DNA from 3 places in the Blautia sp. DFI.1.216 genome. Region 3 is predicted to be linked to each of the others. Evidence: predicted binding sites of a transcription regulator. Region 3 holds the regulator's gene; each other region holds the start of a gene.
What was found. Region 3 encodes Rex, which represses fermentation and respiration genes when NADH is low (regulators of the CRP and FNR family bind a similar motif). Its sites were predicted from a motif close to ATTGTTAANTANTTAACAAT; they were not measured.

Region 1 (6,188 bases), on a different contig from region 3:
TGGTTTCTCATTTTGCCACCTCCTCTTTTACTCCGAGGGCTTCTGCAAGGAGCTCTGTGAAATAATATACAGGCAGTTCGCTGGAAGCGTTTTTATTTAAATTATATTTACACAATGGACAGGCTGTGATCAGCATATCTGCGCCAAAGCCTTTCGCACTGTCTTCGATTTTCTGACACATATTCTGAGACATATCTTTTTCTTTCAGAGAAATGTAACCGCCGCAGCATTCATTTCTGTATGGATAGATTACCGGTTCTGCCCCAAGTGCACGGATGAAATCTTCCATGATTGTCGGATTCTCCGGATCATCAAAAGCCATGATCTTGCCCGGACGTAATAAGAGACATCCGTAATAGGCTCCGATTTTCTTTCCTGTAAGCGGGTTTACTACCTTCTCTTTCAGCTTGTCGAAACCGACTTTGTCGCGAAGTACTTCCAGATAATGGAGCACTGTTGTCTCGCCTTCATAAGGCTCATCAAGCTGCATGTAATTATTTGCTCTGGTGCGGATATCCTCCACATTTTTCATATCATCATTGACACGTTTGATCACGTGATGACAGGCAGAGCAGATTGTTACCAGATCCTGGCCCTTTTCTTTGGCCTGATTAAGAGCACGTACAGAAGAAAGCTTCGTAGCAATTTCGTCAGTTCCCAGAGGATAAACACCTCCGCAGCACTGCCAGTCTTCGATCTCTTCCAGTTCAAACCCAAGTGCTCTGGCGCTGGCTCTGGCATATTCGTCCAGATCTTTCGCCTTGTTTCTCAGGGTACAACCCGGATAATAACTGTACTTCATACTTAACATTATCCTTTCTTAGTTGTTCAGATAAATTCATGTTGCTCAAATAATGATATCAGGGTCCAAAAGCAATTTGCCCCGATATATAGCGCCCGTAAATAACAGTCGCTAGTCCTTGTCTTTTTTTTAACAATATATGGACAAAAATATAAATCAAGTCTAATACAATTACTTTTTATATCTTTGTTGAGACATAGAAAATAAAAGAGTTCGCACACCCTTCCTCCGCAATTAAAGGAGTGTATCAGCTCGATTTCCGAAAAATATTATATCATATTGACAACATTTTAACAAGAGGTTTTTGATAATTTTTTTATCACGCATCATTGCTCAATTCTTCTGATCTAAATTAATCTTTTTCAGGCAGATAAAATCTTCCGCTTTTCTATTTACTCACAATCATAGTATCTTTCAAAAAATTAATAAAAATATTATTTATATATTTTTTTGCTTTTGATATATGTAAGCCAAAATTCGTCTGTTTCCGCTTACAGTACAGAATTTTGGCTAATAATTAAAAAGGAGTAAACAGTAATATGGATTCAGAAGAACAGGCTGTACCTGTACTTCTGAATGTTTTGTCTGATATATTATTAATTAAGGTCAATCTGAGCAATAATTTCTTTCAGTGCATCTGCACTCTTCTTAAGCTGTTCGATCTCAGCTTTTGTCATTCTCATTGGAACTTTGCCCTGTACACCATTTGGTCCTACCAGAGTTAATGTACTCAAGCATACATCATCGATTCCGTACTCTCCATGCATCATAGTAGATACTGTAGAGATAGACTCTGAAGAAGATACAAGAAGGCTGCAAAGTTTGCATACAGAAGAGGATACTGCATAGAAAGTTGCACCTTTCTTGGAAATGATCTCACCGCCAGATTTCTGTACATACTGAAGCATTGCTTCTTTATCAATCGGTTCAATATCCTTACCGAGTTTCTTCTCAAGGTCGTAATATTCATCCACACTTACACCTGAAATATAGGCACCAGACCACGGAATAAAGGATGTATCTCCATGCTCACCGAATACATAGGCATGGATATTACTCTGTGCAATCTGGAAATGTTCGGATAATCCGCAGCGCAGACGTGCAGAGTCAAGAATTGTACCGGAACCAAGGATCTGGTTTTCTGGAAGTCCGGAAATCTTTGTAAATACATAAGTCATGATATCAACCGGATTGCTTACGATCAGATAAAGGGCATTTGGAGCTGCCTTTACGATCTCCGGTGTGATAGATTTGAGGATATTTACATTTGTCTGTGTAAGTTCAAGTCTTGTCTGTCCTGGTTTACGGGCAATACCGGATGTGATGATAACGATGTCAGAATCCCTAGCATCTTCGTAGTCTCCGGCAATGATAGAGATAGGATCTCTGAAGCAGGTTCCCTGGATAATATCCAGAACTTCACCTTCTGCTTTCTTTTTGTTGATATCGATCAGAACAATTTCAGATGCGATATCCTGGCTTGATAAAGTGTACGCGATGGTAGATCCGACGCTGCCGGCTCCAATGATAGTAATTTTACTGCTCATAATCTTAATACTCCTTTTCTCCTAACAAAATTGACGTCTTAATGATAACACATTGTCAAAAAATTGACAAGAGCTTTTGTACAGAAACCTGAACAATTTTTTCGTTTAAATATTTGTTTGGAAGCATAAAATTGTTTGTTAGTTTGATATAATTTTCACATTTTCCTATTGGAGTAGATACTTGCACGAACAAATCCCCAACCACTGCTTGTTGCTTTTTGCAATTTAAGCAGTGGTTGGGGATTTCCCTGATTTTTGATTCGGTTAAGTACAGTATCTGAAAGCTTTATCTGTCAGAATACGTGCAAAGATTAGCCCTAATGGCAACGCTGCAATGATAAGGATTGCAGACGCAAACCAGGATGCAGCTACTGATAATGACATAATACCAAGATTATAAAATCCTCTGTATAAATATAATCCCGGAACCATGATAACGATTGAGGGAACTGTTACAGATATCCTTGGATATCCGACTTTATTCTTCAGCAGGGACGCCAGAAGTCCCGCAGTAAGTGCACCAATAAATGCGGCTGCAGCAGGAGGAATATTTGCAAGGTCTACCAGTTCCAGTCTCAGAGTATTGGCAACTGCTCCTATCCCGGCTGCTGCGACTGCCAGACGAACCGGGCTGTTAAACATGATAGAGAATCCAAACACTCCGCAGAAACTTGCAAGAAGCCTGAATAAGATCCACTGCTCTGTTGACAGTGAAAGTTTTATAAAATCTACAGGTTTCAAATGCAGGATCAGTGCCATGATCCATGCTGACATAGTAGCTACCAGAATAACGATCAAAGCATAAGTCAGACGTTCTATTCCTGAACGCATATCCAGTTTTGCAAGGTCAATACCACTGGTAATAAACGGAAATCCCGGTATGATAAAGAGCATTGCACAGATATATCCCGCTTCGTGCTGAACAGAAATACCAAATAATATTTCTCCAAGTTTGAGCAGACCTGCATATGCAAAACATGCCAGAGATACAGAAGACACAATACATAAGAACAATGTAAAATGGTGTTTGGTCAATTTGCAGCGGAGATAATTTCCAATTCCTGCCCCGACAAATGCACAGAACATCTCGATCGGACCGCCCCCAAGAAGGAATGTAAATCCGCAGCATGCGATCGCTGCAGCAAGTCCCAGTGCAGGCGGGGAATATAGACCATGTGTTTTTTCAATATTGTCAAGAAATGTATGCAGCTGTTCTCCTGACATATGCTTTCCTTCTTTTTCAAAGTTTCGGATAAAGTGTTCCAGACGATTTAACTTCAAAGTATTTACGCCTGTATTAGTCAGGCACAACGACTGGGTAAAACCATTTTCTCCGTCATAACATGTATATTCAATGGACATCAGACCAATATCCTCCGTACACGTAATGCCAAGTGCTTCTGCCAGTGTATTCATGGAACTTCTCACTCTCCATGCTCCGGTACCGCATGAGAGAAACATAATCCCCACACGTCCGATAATGGATGCTTTCTCTGCGATGCTGGAATCTACAACTGGTACATTTCCCCCATTTTCATCTGTATACTCATGCCAGGCAACATCCATATGGTTCTTTTTAATCACTTCCTGCGGCATTTTTCTCACTTCCTCATTCTATATTGTCAATCGGATAAAATCATCCGCTTTGCTACTTGCTTGATTTGTTAAAGCTGCAGACTGTCATTTCCTGCTTTCTCCATCATTTTCTCTCTGCATGCCAGTACGATTCCGTCAATCTCGTCTAAATGCTGCAGCATTTTTTTCTCAAATTCATGGATAGGAAGAAGAATTCCAATTTCATCATAGGGTTTATCCGGATTCTCTTTCTTCAGACCTGTTTCCTGTCCGTAGTATACCATGGCTCTTGGGGCTTCTTCCTGAATCTTCTGGAAAGCATCCCATACAACGGCATATGCCTGTGCTTCTGTCAGACCCAGTTTACAGGTGTCGGGAAGTGCATAAAGAGCCAGGACACCACGTTTACGGTTATCTTTTTCTTCTGTAATGTTCAGACCTTCTGTATAGGTACGGACAAGATCATAACCATCTGCAAGATACAGTGCAGATCTGGGGGCACATTCATGATGTTCATATGTTTCCTTGAATTTTGCATATTCTCTGGCTGAAACCTTTTCCCCGGGAAGAAGTTCTCCGGCTGCATCTGTAAGGAGCACCGGGTTCTCTCCTGCTTTTCCGTGGAATTTCTTCGGGATCAGATAAGCCTCCCTTAACAGGTCAAACATACTTCTGCCGCATAATTCCAACAGCAGTGCACTGATATCACCGTTCTGGTACGCATGAAACAATACCTGCAGGAAATGATCTCTGTCATTATCTGTCAGACGATGGTCGTCATCTATATGGTCATAAAAAACTCCGCTTAATCGTCCGGATGCTTCCGGCGAAGCCAAAATTTTAGAAAAAATTGTTTCTACTGCTTCTTCTCTTGGCAAAACTGTACTCATAATTAACTTCCCCTTTCCAATCGTTTCAGATTCTTTTTTCGGTTCTCATTATAGTCTTGCTTTTAGTAATGTCAACATAAAAAGAGGGAATTTTCTGATATCAATTTTACATAGATGCAAGCTAAAAATTATATAAAAAAGACATTCCATCCACTGGGGTAGAATGTCTTTTCTCATAACTTATATGATTCTTTTGAAGTTACGTTCTATATACACAGTGGAAACCATTTTTCGATTACACACTGATGTACTTTTTCTTTTTTATCATAATTGATTCCAACCAGCAAAATATCCCCTGTATACTGTTCCAATGACTCTGGATATTTTCGTTCTTTTATCTGATTCAGAGCAGTTTCTGCGTCTTTGTTCCATTTTAGCTCCACGAGTAATGCAGGATAATAGTCTCTGTACAGTGGTTTGGGGATGAAGACGAAATCTGCGAAGCCTCTTCCTGTCGGGAGTTCCCGGATTGGCTTAAAATAGTATTTTATTGCACTTAAGTAGGCAATGCTGAGTACGCTGCTCAGGGAATTCTCGTTATTGTACTGAATCACTGATGTGTATTCTGCATGGATTTTCTCTATCTGTTCAGCAACTGTTTCTGCATCCATTTCCCAGGTGGCTTCCAGTAGCTTCTCGGATTCCTGCTGGAATTCGATCAGTTCGTTCCATTTATTTCGTTTGGTGGCAGCACGAAATTCCTGACGGATTTCTTCATTGGGAATGTAAGCTCTCTGGGTTCTCTGGTCGTAGGCAAGGTAACCCAGGTGGATCAGCAGAGTCAATACATCATCTTTGTCTGCGAAGCTGACCATATCATTCTGAAATTCATTCACATTTACTTCTACAGAGGAACCGGACAGCATCTCTATAATGGATGTCCGCAGACCATCAAAATCCATGTTGATCAGTGGCAGGATTGACAGATAGGTTCCTGTCTGTGACCAGTAGCTCTGGAATGTCCGCATAATTGTCAGATTTACTAACGCATTTGGATTATATACATGGTAATCTCCAAGACGGTAACCATCGTACCACCGCCTCACTTCTGCAAAATCTATCTCATATTTTTCACACAAATCGATTACTTCATCTTCATTAAAACCGATATATGGTGTCAATGGGCCGGCATTAAGCATTGTAAACTGGGTGAAATTATTTAAGGCAGACTGGGTTTTTAATTTCTTTATCGGTAAAATTCCGGTCAGATATGCAAGTGCGATATATTTTGATGCCTCAATTCCTTTAAACATGTTTCTGAGAAAGTCAATATACATTTCCTGTGCTGCCTGATTATGGGCTTCATCACGAATCAGAACATCCCATTCATCAATGATTACAATAAACTGTTTTCCTAATACAGTATTAATGCGT
Region 2 (6,188 bases), on a different contig from region 3:
AGTGACAGGATCGCTTATACTGTTGTGACAGAATTTTTCCCGAAGGCAGATTACTATGTGGATCTGCACTGCGGTGATGGATTTGAGGGACTGGTATCTTATGTATACTGTACAGGTGCAGCAACTCCGGAAGTAGCTGCAAAAAGCCGGGAGATGGCGGAAATCGCACATGTGGACTATCTGGTAACTTCCATGTGTGGAACAGGCGGAGCTTATAACTATGCCGGAAGCATGGGAATCCCGAGTATCCTGCTGGAACGTGGACACAGTTCCCGCTGGTGCGAAGATCTGGTAGCGGAGGATGTTCATGATGTGAAGAATATCCTCAGACATCTGAGAATCCTTCGCGGGAAGTCCCATATTCATGGCAAACCACCGATAGAAGTAAGTCCTGTGATCTATGAAGATGCCCCGGTATCAGGCTGCTGGTATCCGGCGAAACAGCCCGGTGAGACCTTTAAAGAAGGCGAAGTACTGGGAAGAATCTGCGATTATTTTGGACGTGAACTGTTTGTATACAGAGCCAAAATGGGTGGTATTATTCTTTATCAGACCATCAGTCTGTGCATTATGAAGGATACGCCGATGGTTTCTTATGGTACCTGGGATGAGGATACACAGGGTAAGATTGAAGTAGGATGTGAAGTGTGCGGAAATGAGAAACATAAGCATGGACACCATCATCATAAATCAGAGGAAAAACATCATAAACGGCATGAACATCATAAGCATCATGAGGATAAATAAATACTTAAGTAAGACAGAAATGGGTTCGACCAACTCAAGTGAACAGCAAAGCAAATGAGCTTATCGGTTCGACATAAATATAAAAACAGGGTATAAAAATACGGCTGACTATATCCGGGTTAAATGCGGATATAGTGCAGCCGTATTTTATACTATAGCAAGCCTCTTAATCAATATGCATTATTTATGAGGCTTGCTATAATCTTCGTGAAACAGAATCTGTGTAAAGAATCTTACATCTGAGTCATCTGCCCAGCAGACCATACCTACTGCATCAGCCATTTTCTGTGCATCTACACTGTAGGCGGACATACAGGAACAATTCTTATACGGTCCTGCGCTCATGATCAGGATATCTTCTTTTCCCGCTTCCTGCATCTGTCTGGCAAGCTGTTCTGTAAGAATATTCTGTGCATGCTTTGCCTGTTTGAAAAGAACCGGATCCATGATCGGATCTTTCAGAACAGTCTGGAGAACCAGTGCCTTTTCATATTTCAATGCTTTTGCCTGCATTTCTTCTACAGTACCGCAGGCAGGCGGACATGCAGGAACCAGGTTATAATTTCCACAGAGATTGTCCTCGCAGAACTGTCTGTATTCCGGTACAAATACCAGGTCTTTTGTATCCATGATCGCTGCATCTGCGAAACCCATGGAAAGTGCTTCTTTTATTAAATCCATAAGAATGACTCCCTTCTTAAAGCGGATTATTTTGGCTTGAACATATCAAGGTGAATTATAACATTTTGAAATAAATAAAATCAAGTTTTGTCGAGAACTTCTGATGAGGGAAACTTGATGTAACAAAAAACTTATGTTAACATATAGATATGCAAATTGGGGGATATTAATAAGAGGAAGTGATTATATGCCGGAAAATATCAGAAACATCATATATAGATTTTCTCAGGAGTTAAGACGTATTTTGGGCGATAAATTGACAAAGATTATCGTATATGGATCATATGCGAGAGGAGATTTTCGAGAAAATTCTGATATAGATATTATGATTTTGGTGAAAATGTCTGATGAAGAAATTCGATTAGTGAAGAATGATATTTATGATCTTGCATTTGAGTTTGAAATAAATACAGGAATAGAGTTCTCTCCCATCATTAAAAATGAAGACCAGTATGAGTATTGGATTGATACGTTACCTTTTTACCGAAATGTGCGAGATGAGGGGGTAGTGATCGATGAATGACAAAAAAGAGGATTTATGTATATACCGTATTCGGAATGCGGTGGAGACATTGGGAGTGGCAGTATTATGCTTAGAAAGTCAACATTATAAAGATTCAATAAATCGTAGTTATTATGCTGCTTTTTATGCAATAAAAGCAGTATTAGCTTTAGAAGAGATTGATTTTAAGCGTCATAAGGATGCGGTTGCGTATTTTAATAAAACTTATATAGCAAAAGAGATTTTTCCAAGAGAAATGGGAAAGAGGTTGGGAAGACTAAAGCAGGAGAGAGAAAATAGTGATTATGATGATTTTTACGTTGCATCTTTAAAAGATGCATCAGATCAATATAAGTCAGCGAAGCTTATTATTGAAAAGATAGAAGAATATCTGTCAGAGAAAGGTATTCAATATTAACTTGTCGACACACTAGAGAAATGAATTAGCGAGAGGAAATCTTATGAAGCTGACGGCAGAAAACAGCAAGGGTGAAAAAATGAAATACCGTCTTGCGCGGTCGATGAAGGAATGTATGAAAACGATGTCTGTAGATAACATCACAGTAAAACAGATCACAGAGAATTGTGGTGTTACGAGGCAGACTTTCTATCGGAATTTTATGGACAAATTTGACCTTATCAACTGGTATTTCGATAAGCTTCTGGCGAAATCCTTTGAGCATATGGGAATGGGAAAAACTGTTTATGATGCTCTGGTAAAGAAGTTTACCTATATTCAGGAAGAGCATGTTTTCTTTGCAGCAGCATTTAAGTATGACAGTCAGAACAGTCTGCGCCAGCATGATTTTGAACTGATCCTGGACTTCTATGAGAATCTGATTCGTGAGAAAACAGGAAGGATTCCGGATGAGACCATACATTGCATTTTGGAAATGTACTGCCATAGTTCTATTTATATGACTGTAAAATGGGTACTGGGAGAGTTGGAATGTGCACCGGAGGGACTGGCGAAAATTTTAGTTGACGGGATGCCTGGAAAACTCTCGGAATTGTTTGAAAAGCTGGAAATATTGTCATAAATATAACAATATTAATGCATAATTTTGCACCCAGTTTTTCGGCATTATTGCACAAATATTGTGAGAAGGTTACATTTGAGCTAAAGTGTAACTTTCTTTTTTTATTTTATATTGTTAAGATAATAACAAAGATAAGTGATGCGGAAACTTACCTAATACTGAAGAATACCGAAAGGAATGGAAATCATTATGGCAAACAGAATTAACTTAAATCAGACATCTTATCACGGAGCAGGAGCGATCGAGGAAATCGCAAACGAAGCAAAAGCCCATGGTTTTAAGAAAGCTTTTGTATGTTCTGATCCTGACCTTGTAAAATTTCATGTAACAAGCAAAGTTACAGACATTCTTGAGAAAAACGGACTTGCATATGAACTGTATTCAGACATCAAACCAAATCCAACAATTGAGAACGTACAGCACGGTGTTCAGGCATTCAAGGATTCCGGTGCAGATTATCTGATCGCGATCGGTGGTGGTTCTTCTATGGATACTTCCAAAGCAATCGGTATCATCATTGCAAACCCTGAATTTGAAGACGTAAGAAGCCTGGAAGGTACAGCTCCGACTAAGAAACCTTGTGTACCGATCATTGCAGTTCCGACAACAGCAGGTACAGCAGCAGAGGTAACAATCAACTACGTTATCACTGATGTAGAAAGAAAACGTAAATTCGTATGTGTTGACCCACATGACATGCCGATCATTGCAATCATTGATCCGGAAATGATGTCCTCCATGCCAAAAGGACTGACAGCTTCTACAGGTATGGACGCTCTGACTCATGCAATCGAAGGATATACAACAAAAGCTGCGTGGGAAATGACAGATATGTTCCATTTAAAAGCGATCGAGCTGATCTCCAAATCTCTCCGCGGTGCTGTTGAAAACACAAAAGAAGGTCGTGAAGGAATGGCTCTTGGACAGTATATCGCTGGTATGGGATTCTCTAACGTAGGTCTTGGAATCGCTCATTCCATGGCTCATACACTTGGTGCTGTTTATGACACACCACACGGTGTTGCCTGCGCAATGATGCTTCCGATCGTTATGGAATACAATCAGGAATGCACAGGTGAGAAATATCGTGAGATCGCCAGAGCAATGGGTGTCAAAGGCGTAGATGAAATGTCTCAGGATGAATACAGAAAAGCAGCAATCGAAGCTGTTAAGAAACTTTCTGTTGATGTAGGAATCCCGACTAAACTGGAAGCAATCAAAGAAGAAGATCTCCAGTTCCTGGCAGAATCCGCACATGCAGACGCATGCGCACCGGGAAACCCGAAAGATGCAAGCGTAGAAGATCTGAAAGACCTGTTCCGTAAGATTATGTAATTAATAATGGTTATAAGATGAAATAAAAAAAGCACCGGCTGTAATGGAGTACTGTTACAGTCAGGGCTTTTTTATTTCCCATAAGTCTGCTGATGCTCTGAGTGTGGCGGGATTGTGCATGAGAAGCAGTGCCATATGTAAGTGTAAGCAGACGAGAATTTTGTTTATAAAATGATTAGAATTGGGACACTGATTAAACACATTTCTTTTGTATGATGGAAACGTAATGGGGAAAAATGGTTATTTTGCAGTACAAATGTGGAAAAATGCCAAGTTCTGCAAAGAAGTACAGAATAAGAAATATGAAAGACAGAAGAATAACTGCAGAGGTTTTTACAGGAGAAATAATATGACAGATGAAGAATACTATGAATTTATACAACCATATGAAGATGCTAAACAGATGCTTCTCACACGTCTTGATGTGTTGAATCACAACCTGTACGGTGAGGCATCTGCAAGACCGATCCACAACATCCAATGCAGGATTAAGAAGAAACAGAGTATTGAAGAAAAACTGCAGCGAAAGAAAAAAGAACCTACTGTGATGAATGCGAAGGATTATCTTCAGGATATTGCAGGTGTCAGGGTAATCTGCTATTTTGTAGATGATATCTATAATCTGACAGAACTTCTGAAGAGTCAGAGTGATCTGATAGTAATCAAAGAACGGGATTATATTGGAAACCCGAAGCCAAATGGATATCGGAGCTATCATGTGATCGTAGGAGTGCCGGTATATTGTCTGGATGGAATGGAATACTTCCCGGTGGAGATACAGTTTCGTACTATGTCCATGGATTTCTGGGCCAGTATGGAGCATCGGATTTCATACAAAAAGGAACGCACGGATAAGGAACAGCTAAAAGAGGAATTAAGAGAATATGCGAATATGCTGGTAGAGATCGAGAGCCGTTTTGAGCAGTATAATGAGACGGATCATCAACAGGAAAAAAGAACAGCAGAAGTAAAACAGTCACTGTAAAAGGTGGCTGTTTTTGTGTCTTGTATTTTTTATAGTGGGATGTTAGTATAACATTGGTTTATAGTACTCTTATATTATTTTCTGACAGCACCTTCAGAAAATAATATAAAGGTAACTATTCAGCAGTTTATTATCCTGCTGAGGTACTGAACAGTTGTGATTCTGGAAATAAGAGAAGGAGAAGCGTGTGAAATATAATCAGAAGAAGAAAAAAGAAAACATAGAGATATTTCTGTTTATCATGGTGATGGCTGTTTTTGCTGCTGTTCTGGGAGTTATGTCACTGGGAGAAAAGATGCAGCCGGTGAACCAGATCAGGAAGATATCTTCTGGCTGGTACTATTATGACAACGGAAAAAGAACAAAAGTTACTCTTCCGGATACAATACAGGCAGAGAAAGGGGAAGAACTGATATTATATAATGACGGGATTACTGATCTGGATGCCGGTAAGGTAGTTACAACCAGAGGTGCACAGTATGATCTGAAAATCTGGCTGGGTGACCGTCCCATCTATGAATATCAGGATACAACCTTTGTAAGGAATACGCAGATGAAATCAAAACTGGAATGTGTAGGGGAAATCCCTACAGACATGCAGAATGAGCCGCTGAAGCTGGTTTATTCAAATCCACATCACGGAAAGTATGTTTTGACTTCTGTTTATATTGGAACCGGAAGTGCAGTCATTGCTTTACATTTACAGAATTCAGGAATAGTTATAGGTATTGCTTTGTGTTTTCTTGTTTTGAGCGTTATTTCTCTGTTGATTACAGTTTATCTGAAATACCGTCAGATGCCGGATGCCAGATTTCGCGATGTAGCATTGTTCCTTATGATATGTGCAGTCTGGCTGATTACAGATTCTTCTGCGATCCAGACCTATAGCAGTCATCCG
Region 3 (6,188 bases):
AAGCACATCACACCAGTCAAGCATTGCCTGGTTTTTTTTCTCATCAAAATCACAGGTGATCATGGCTTCCGGCAACAGTGTCTGCAACGGAATCCTGTTGGCCTCCACGGTCTGAATTCTCACCATTCCCGCAGAGCTTTTCAGAGCAGCTGCTGCACTCAGATATGCAGCTCCGCACATTCCTTCGCTGCCAGCTATAAGAAGAACCTTACCGAAGGTTCCTTTATTTCCATAGGGAACTCTCTCCGGAAGCATTTTTAAATCTTCACGTTCCAGATGATGCATACAGATTTTCTTTCCGGGTATGGAATAGATTCCGATATCCGTAACAACGATCTCACCGCCATACATGCGTCCGGGATAAAAACACAGCCCTCTTTTGCGAAAAGCAAAGGTAACCGTAAGATCTGCCCGGAATGCAATCCCCTTCTCAAATCCGGTATCTGAGTCAATCCCGGATGGAATATCCACAGCTACTTTATACGCAGATGCCCGGTTCATTGTACTGATAAGCTCTGCATATTTTCCCTCTACAGGTCTGCTCAGTCCAACCCCAAAGATGGCATCTACTATAGTAGTATATTCATCCGGATCCAGGTTATGCACCCGGGGCACCTGATAATATTCTGCTGTTTTAAGCTGTCCGGCAGTTTCAGCAGTCATTTTCTCTTCCTTACCCGCAATATAATACCAGGTTCTGACTCCTCTCAACTGAAGCAGTCTGGCAATCGCCAATCCGTCTCCGCCATTGTTGCCGGTTCCGCAGACCACAAGGATTTTCTCTTTTTCTTTATTCTTTAATCTCTGTACAATCTCCTCAACCGTCTTTAATGCCGCCCTCTCCATAAGTACTGGAGACGATATCCCGGCTTTCTGAATCGTATTATGATCCAGTTCTTTCATCTCAACAGCAGTTACAATCTCTCTCATCTGTTCACCTCCTGTTTACAATAACACATTTACATACAAGAGAAAAGCTGTGATCAGATGACCACAGCCTTGTGTTTCACAGTTATCCCTTACATCCCTTCATGTTCCTTTCTGTACTCACTCAGGTTATAGGACAAAGTCATAAGACTCTCTGAAAGATGTACGTTCTCTACCATTACATCCTCCGGGGCATCCAGATCAATATGTGCAAAATTCCAGATTGCCTTAATTCCATTATCAATCAAAATCTTTGCCATCTCTTTGGCTTTAATTTTAGGAAGAGTCAAGATCGCGATCTCAACCTCATTCTCCTTCAGAAACAAAGGAAGATCGCTCAACATCTGAATCTCAATTCCACGAACTGCAATCCCCTCAAGTACAGGATTGACGTCAAAAATACCAACCAGCTTAAATCCGCGCTTTTCAAAATCCACATAATTGGCCAATGCCTGTCCCAAATTACCGGCACCCAGAATAATCATCGGATGTACAGTATCCAGCCCAAGGATCTTACCGATTTCTGTATACAAATAGCGTACATTATAGCCGTAACCCTGCTGACCAAAACCACCGAAATTATTTAAGTCCTGACGAATCTGGGAAGCCGTCACATGCATCTTCTTGCTAAGATCATTTGAAGATATACGCTCTACATTCTCCTCCATCAATTCACCGAGGTAGCGGTAGTACCGCGGCAAACGCTTGATTACCGCTTTCGAAATTTCCTTAGCTTCCACAAATTTTCCCTCCTTAGCTTATCTATGTCAATTATACCCAGATGTTATTTTATTGTCAAATTAAATTTGTACTTTTTGACCAAATATTTCTGTATTTTTTTATCAATTTCATTCTGAAAAATTCCCCGGAATATCATATTTTCTTCCATGCATCCATCCGGTGCTTTCTTTTCTCTGGACAAAATCTCTTAAAATGCTTTCAAAAACAGGCATTTTCGATTATAATAGTACGCGGACAAATTACAAACGGAGGAATTCCTATGATTTTATCATGTCAGAATATCTGTAAATCCTTTGGCGAAAAAATCATTCTCAAGGATGCCAGTTTCCATATAGAAGACCGCGAAAAGGCAGCTCTCATCGGCAATAACGGTGCAGGCAAGACGACTCTGCTGCGAATCATTATGCATGAGCTCTCCCCGGATTCAGGAAACGTGGTACTTGCCAAAGATAAAAATATCGGCTACCTTGCCCAGTATCAGGACATTCATGGCCATCATACCATTTACGAAGAACTGATTTCCACCAAACAGCACATTATTGATATGGAGAACCGTCTGCGCTCTCTGGAACAGGAAATGAAAACCACCACCGGAGATGCTCTGGACAGCCTGATGAATACTTACACAAGACTGAGTCACCAGTTTGAACTGGAAAATGGTTACGCTTACAAAAGTGAGATCATGGGTGTATTAAAAGGTCTTGGTTTCACAGAAGAAGATTTCGAACGCCAGATAGAAACTCTTTCAGGCGGCCAGAAAACCCGCGTAGCTCTGGGTAAACTGCTTCTTGCCAGCCCTGACATTCTTCTTCTGGATGAGCCTACCAACCATCTGGATATGGAGAGTATTTCCTGGCTGGAAACCTATCTTCTGAATTACCCGGGTGCTGTATTTATCGTATCCCACGACCGTTACTTTCTTGACAAAGTTGTAACAAAAGTTGTGGAAATCGAAGCAGGAAATATGCGTATGTACAGTGGCAACTATTCTGCCTATGCCCTGAAAAAAGCCCAGCTGCGTGACGCCCAGTACAAAGCCTATCTGAACCAGCAGCGGGATATCAAACATCAGGAAGCAGTCATTGCCAAGCTGAAATCCTTTAACCGCGAGAAATCCATCAAACGTGCGGAAAGCCGCGAGAAAATGCTGGATAAAGTCCAGCGCATTGATAAACCACAGGAGATTCAGAATCAGATGCGCATTTCCCTGGAACCAAGATTTGTCAGCGGAAATGATGTCCTTACTGTGGAAAGTCTTTCCAAATCTTTTCCCGGACAGACACTTTTCAGTGACATCTCCTTTGAGATCAAACGTGGAGAACGTGTAGCCCTGATTGGCAATAACGGCACAGGCAAAACCACCATGTTAAAGATCATCAATGGGCTGATTGATGCAGACAGCGGCAGATTTACTCTTGGTTCCAAGGTACAGATTGGCTACTATGACCAGGAACACCATGTTCTTCATATGGAGAAAACTATTTTTGAGGAAATCTCAGATGCTTATCCCACACTTACGGAAACAGAAATTCGAAATATGCTGGCAGCATTCCTTTTCACAGGGGATGATGTATTCAAACTGATCTCCGCTCTGTCCGGCGGAGAAAGAGGTCGTGTTTCCCTCGCCAAGCTGATGCTGTCCGAAGCAAACTTTCTGATCCTCGATGAGCCCACCAACCATCTGGATATCGCTTCAAAAGAGATTCTTGAAGAGGCATTGAACAGTTACACTGGAACAGTATTCTATGTTTCCCACGACCGTTACTTCATCAACCAGACAGCTACCCGGATCCTGGATCTGACCAATCAGGCAATTGTAAATTATATCGGAGATTACGACTATTATCTGGAGAAAAAAGAAGAGCTGACGGAAAAATATGCTCCGGCTGCCGCTCAGGCTGTGACAGAAGCAAAGCAGGCTTCTGATAACAAGCTTTCCTGGCAACAGCAGAAAGAAGAACAGGCCCGCCAGCGAAAACGAGAGAATGAACTAAAAAAAGTAGAAGCCCGCATTGAAGAACTTGAAACCAGAGATAAAGAGATCGACGAAACCATGATTCTCCCGGATATCTGCACAAATGTGGCAGAATGTGCGAAACTCAGCAAAGAGAAAGCCGCCATTACCGAAGAATTAGAAGGATTATATGAAAAATGGGAAGAACTTGCATAATGCAGGTTCTTCCCATTTTCGCAGTTTATAACTTTTTACAGGTTTCTCCGCTGCAGTGTGATCCTGCCCGGAGAACTTTATAATGTTATAGAAACATTACCGGATAATTTCTGAAATTATAAAATTTCATCCAGTCTCTCTCTGATGGCAAGGATGAAATCTTTGCTGTTCAGTACTGTCACATCCTCAAGAGAAGTGATCAGCGCAAGGTCTTTTGTCATCTTACCGCTTTCAATCGTCTCCAGAGTCGCCTTCTCCAGTTTATCAGCAAATTCCATCAATTCTTTATTGCCGTCCAGCTCACCTCTTTTTCTCAGAGCTCCAGTCCATGCAAAAATAGTTGCTACAGAGTTAGTAGATGTCTCCTCACCTTTCAGATAGCGATAATAATGTCTCTGTACAGTTCCATGAGCAGCTTCATATTCGTAATATCCCTGTGGAGATACCAGTACAGATGTCATCATAGCCAGAGAACCAAATGCTGAAGAAACCATATCGCTCATAACATCTCCATCATAGTTCTTGCAGGCCCAGATAAATCCGCCTTCAGCCTTCATGACACGAGCTACGATATCATCGATCAGGCTGTAGAAATATTCAATGCCTGCTGCTTCGAATTTCTCCTTAAACTCATCTTCATAAATAGTTGCAAAGATTTCCTTAAAACGTCCGTCATAAATCTTGGAGATCGTATCCTTGCCGCCAAGCCACAGGTTCTGTTTTGTATCCAGTGCATAATTAAAACAGCATCTTGCAAAACTTGTGATAGAATCATCCAGATTGTGCATACCCTGAAGCACACCCGGTCCCTCATAATGATGGATCAGCTCTTTTCTCTGCTGTCCGTCTGCACCTTCAAATACCAGATAAGCATCTCCGGGACCGTCAATATACATCTCTGTGTTCTTATACACATCACCATAGGCATGACGTGCGATGGTGATCGGTTTCTTCCAGTTCTTAACACATGGTTCAATACCCTTCACTACGATTGGGGCACGAAAAACAGTTCCGTCGAGAATTGCACGAATCGTTCCGTTAGGACTCTTGTACATTTTCTTTAAGGTATACTCTTCCATTCTTGCCTTATTAGGAGTGATAGTTGCACATTTCACTGCTACGCCGTACTTCTTTGTAGCCTCTGCTGCATCAACAGTTACCTGATCATCCGTTTCATTTCTGTATTCCAGACCAAGGTCATAATACTCAGTGTTCAAATCAATATACGGAAGAAGAAGTTCATCTTTGATTATTTTCCAGAGAATTCTGGTCATCTCATCTCCATCCATCTCCACAAGTGGTGTCTGCATCTGAATTTTTTTCATGTTAATCCTCCTCTTTGGCTCTCATCCAGTTAACTATCATGATAGCCGAAAACAGACCGTTCGTCAATGCTTTTATACACTAAAGCAATATTTTGCCAAATAAAATGATTACTGATCACAGTTCCATAAAGCGTTCCAGATCCAGTTCTCCCCATCCCTGCTGATTCTTTGGCAATCCCATATCCCTGGCACTTTCTTTCAATTTCATCTTGATCTGAACATTAGTCAGCTCCGGATTCTTCTCAAGCATCAATGCTGCTGCCCCTGCAACCAGAGGTGTAGACATAGAAGTACCACTCTTCACTCCATATCCGTTATCTGCTCCCGGTGCACAGGCAAGAACATGATTCCCGGGTGCAACCAGATCCGGTTTACAAACACACTCAAATGTAGGTCCCCTGCCTGATATGGCAGTCCGTCCTGTAAGCAGATCGCTGGAGCCTACTGTGATAATCTTCCGGCTGCTTCCCGGTGCTGTCACACTTCCTGCCTTCGGTCCCTGATTTCCTGCCGCAGCCACTACCACCAGACCTGCATCCCAAAGTTGTTCCACACCTGCGATCAGAACTCTGTGATCTTCTGCTCTCCTACAGGTTGTTCCCACCGAGATATTCACTACACGTATCCCATAATATCTCTTATTCTCCAGGATCCAGCGAAAAGCCTGTAAAACATCTTCTTTCCTGCCATTTCCCGTTCTGTCGAGCACCTTCAGAACTATCAGGCTACACCCGGGGGCAATTCCTCTGATCCGTCCTTCCGAAGCCCTTCCGTCACCGCCAATGATCCCACATACATGGGTTCCATGAGAATTATCATCATAAGGTCTGATACGATGTCCGATGAAATCTTGAAACGCAAGTATTCTCCCTGTAAAATCTATATGAGGAAAAATCCCGGTATCCAGAACACACACACCCACGTGCTTTCCTGTATATCCGGAATCATCTGAATTCTTCATAAAAAATCCTCCGAATCATCTGGATAATGAAATCTTACCGCAACTGTTCATCAGGTCGCTACAA

Region 1: the regulator Rex is predicted to act here: its motif matches at 2,401-2,420, upstream of LJE11_RS06700 (L-lactate dehydrogenase).
Region 2: the regulator Rex is predicted to act here: its motif matches at 3,081-3,100, upstream of fucO (lactaldehyde reductase).

The regions. Positions count from the first base shown of each region.
Region 1 is NZ_JAJDML010000012.1:46,683-52,870, forward strand. Features, by position in the region: gene LJE11_RS06690 (4Fe-4S dicluster domain-containing protein) at 1-11, opposite strand, end outside; gene LJE11_RS06695 (CoB--CoM heterodisulfide reductase iron-sulfur subunit B family protein) at 8-802, opposite strand; gene LJE11_RS06700 (L-lactate dehydrogenase) at 1,399-2,349, opposite strand; gene LJE11_RS06705 (threonine/serine ThrE exporter family protein) at 2,614-3,945, opposite strand; gene LJE11_RS06710 (DUF4866 domain-containing protein) at 4,014-4,814, opposite strand; gene LJE11_RS06715 (AAA family ATPase) at 5,021-6,188, opposite strand, start outside.
Region 2 is NZ_JAJDML010000043.1:21,257-27,444, forward strand. Features, by position in the region: gene LJE11_RS14485 (M14 family metallopeptidase) at 1-747, shown strand, start outside; gene LJE11_RS14490 (DUF2284 domain-containing protein) at 928-1,428, opposite strand; gene LJE11_RS14495 (nucleotidyltransferase domain-containing protein) at 1,616-1,951, shown strand; gene LJE11_RS14500 (HEPN domain-containing protein) at 1,944-2,348, shown strand; gene LJE11_RS14505 (TetR/AcrR family transcriptional regulator) at 2,392-2,970, shown strand; gene fucO (lactaldehyde reductase) at 3,160-4,305, shown strand; gene LJE11_RS14515 (GTP pyrophosphokinase) at 4,655-5,290, shown strand; gene LJE11_RS14520 (GGDEF domain-containing protein) at 5,478-6,188, shown strand, end outside.
Region 3 is NZ_JAJDML010000002.1:4,187-10,374, reverse strand. Features, by position in the region: gene LJE11_RS00955 (bifunctional ADP-dependent NAD(P)H-hydrate dehydratase/NAD(P)H-hydrate epimerase) at 1-930, opposite strand, end outside; gene LJE11_RS00950 (redox-sensing transcriptional repressor Rex) at 1,020-1,667, opposite strand; gene LJE11_RS00945 (ABC-F family ATP-binding cassette domain-containing protein) at 1,928-3,838, shown strand; gene LJE11_RS00940 (NADP-dependent isocitrate dehydrogenase) at 3,955-5,163, opposite strand; gene LJE11_RS00935 (S8 family peptidase) at 5,279-6,124, opposite strand.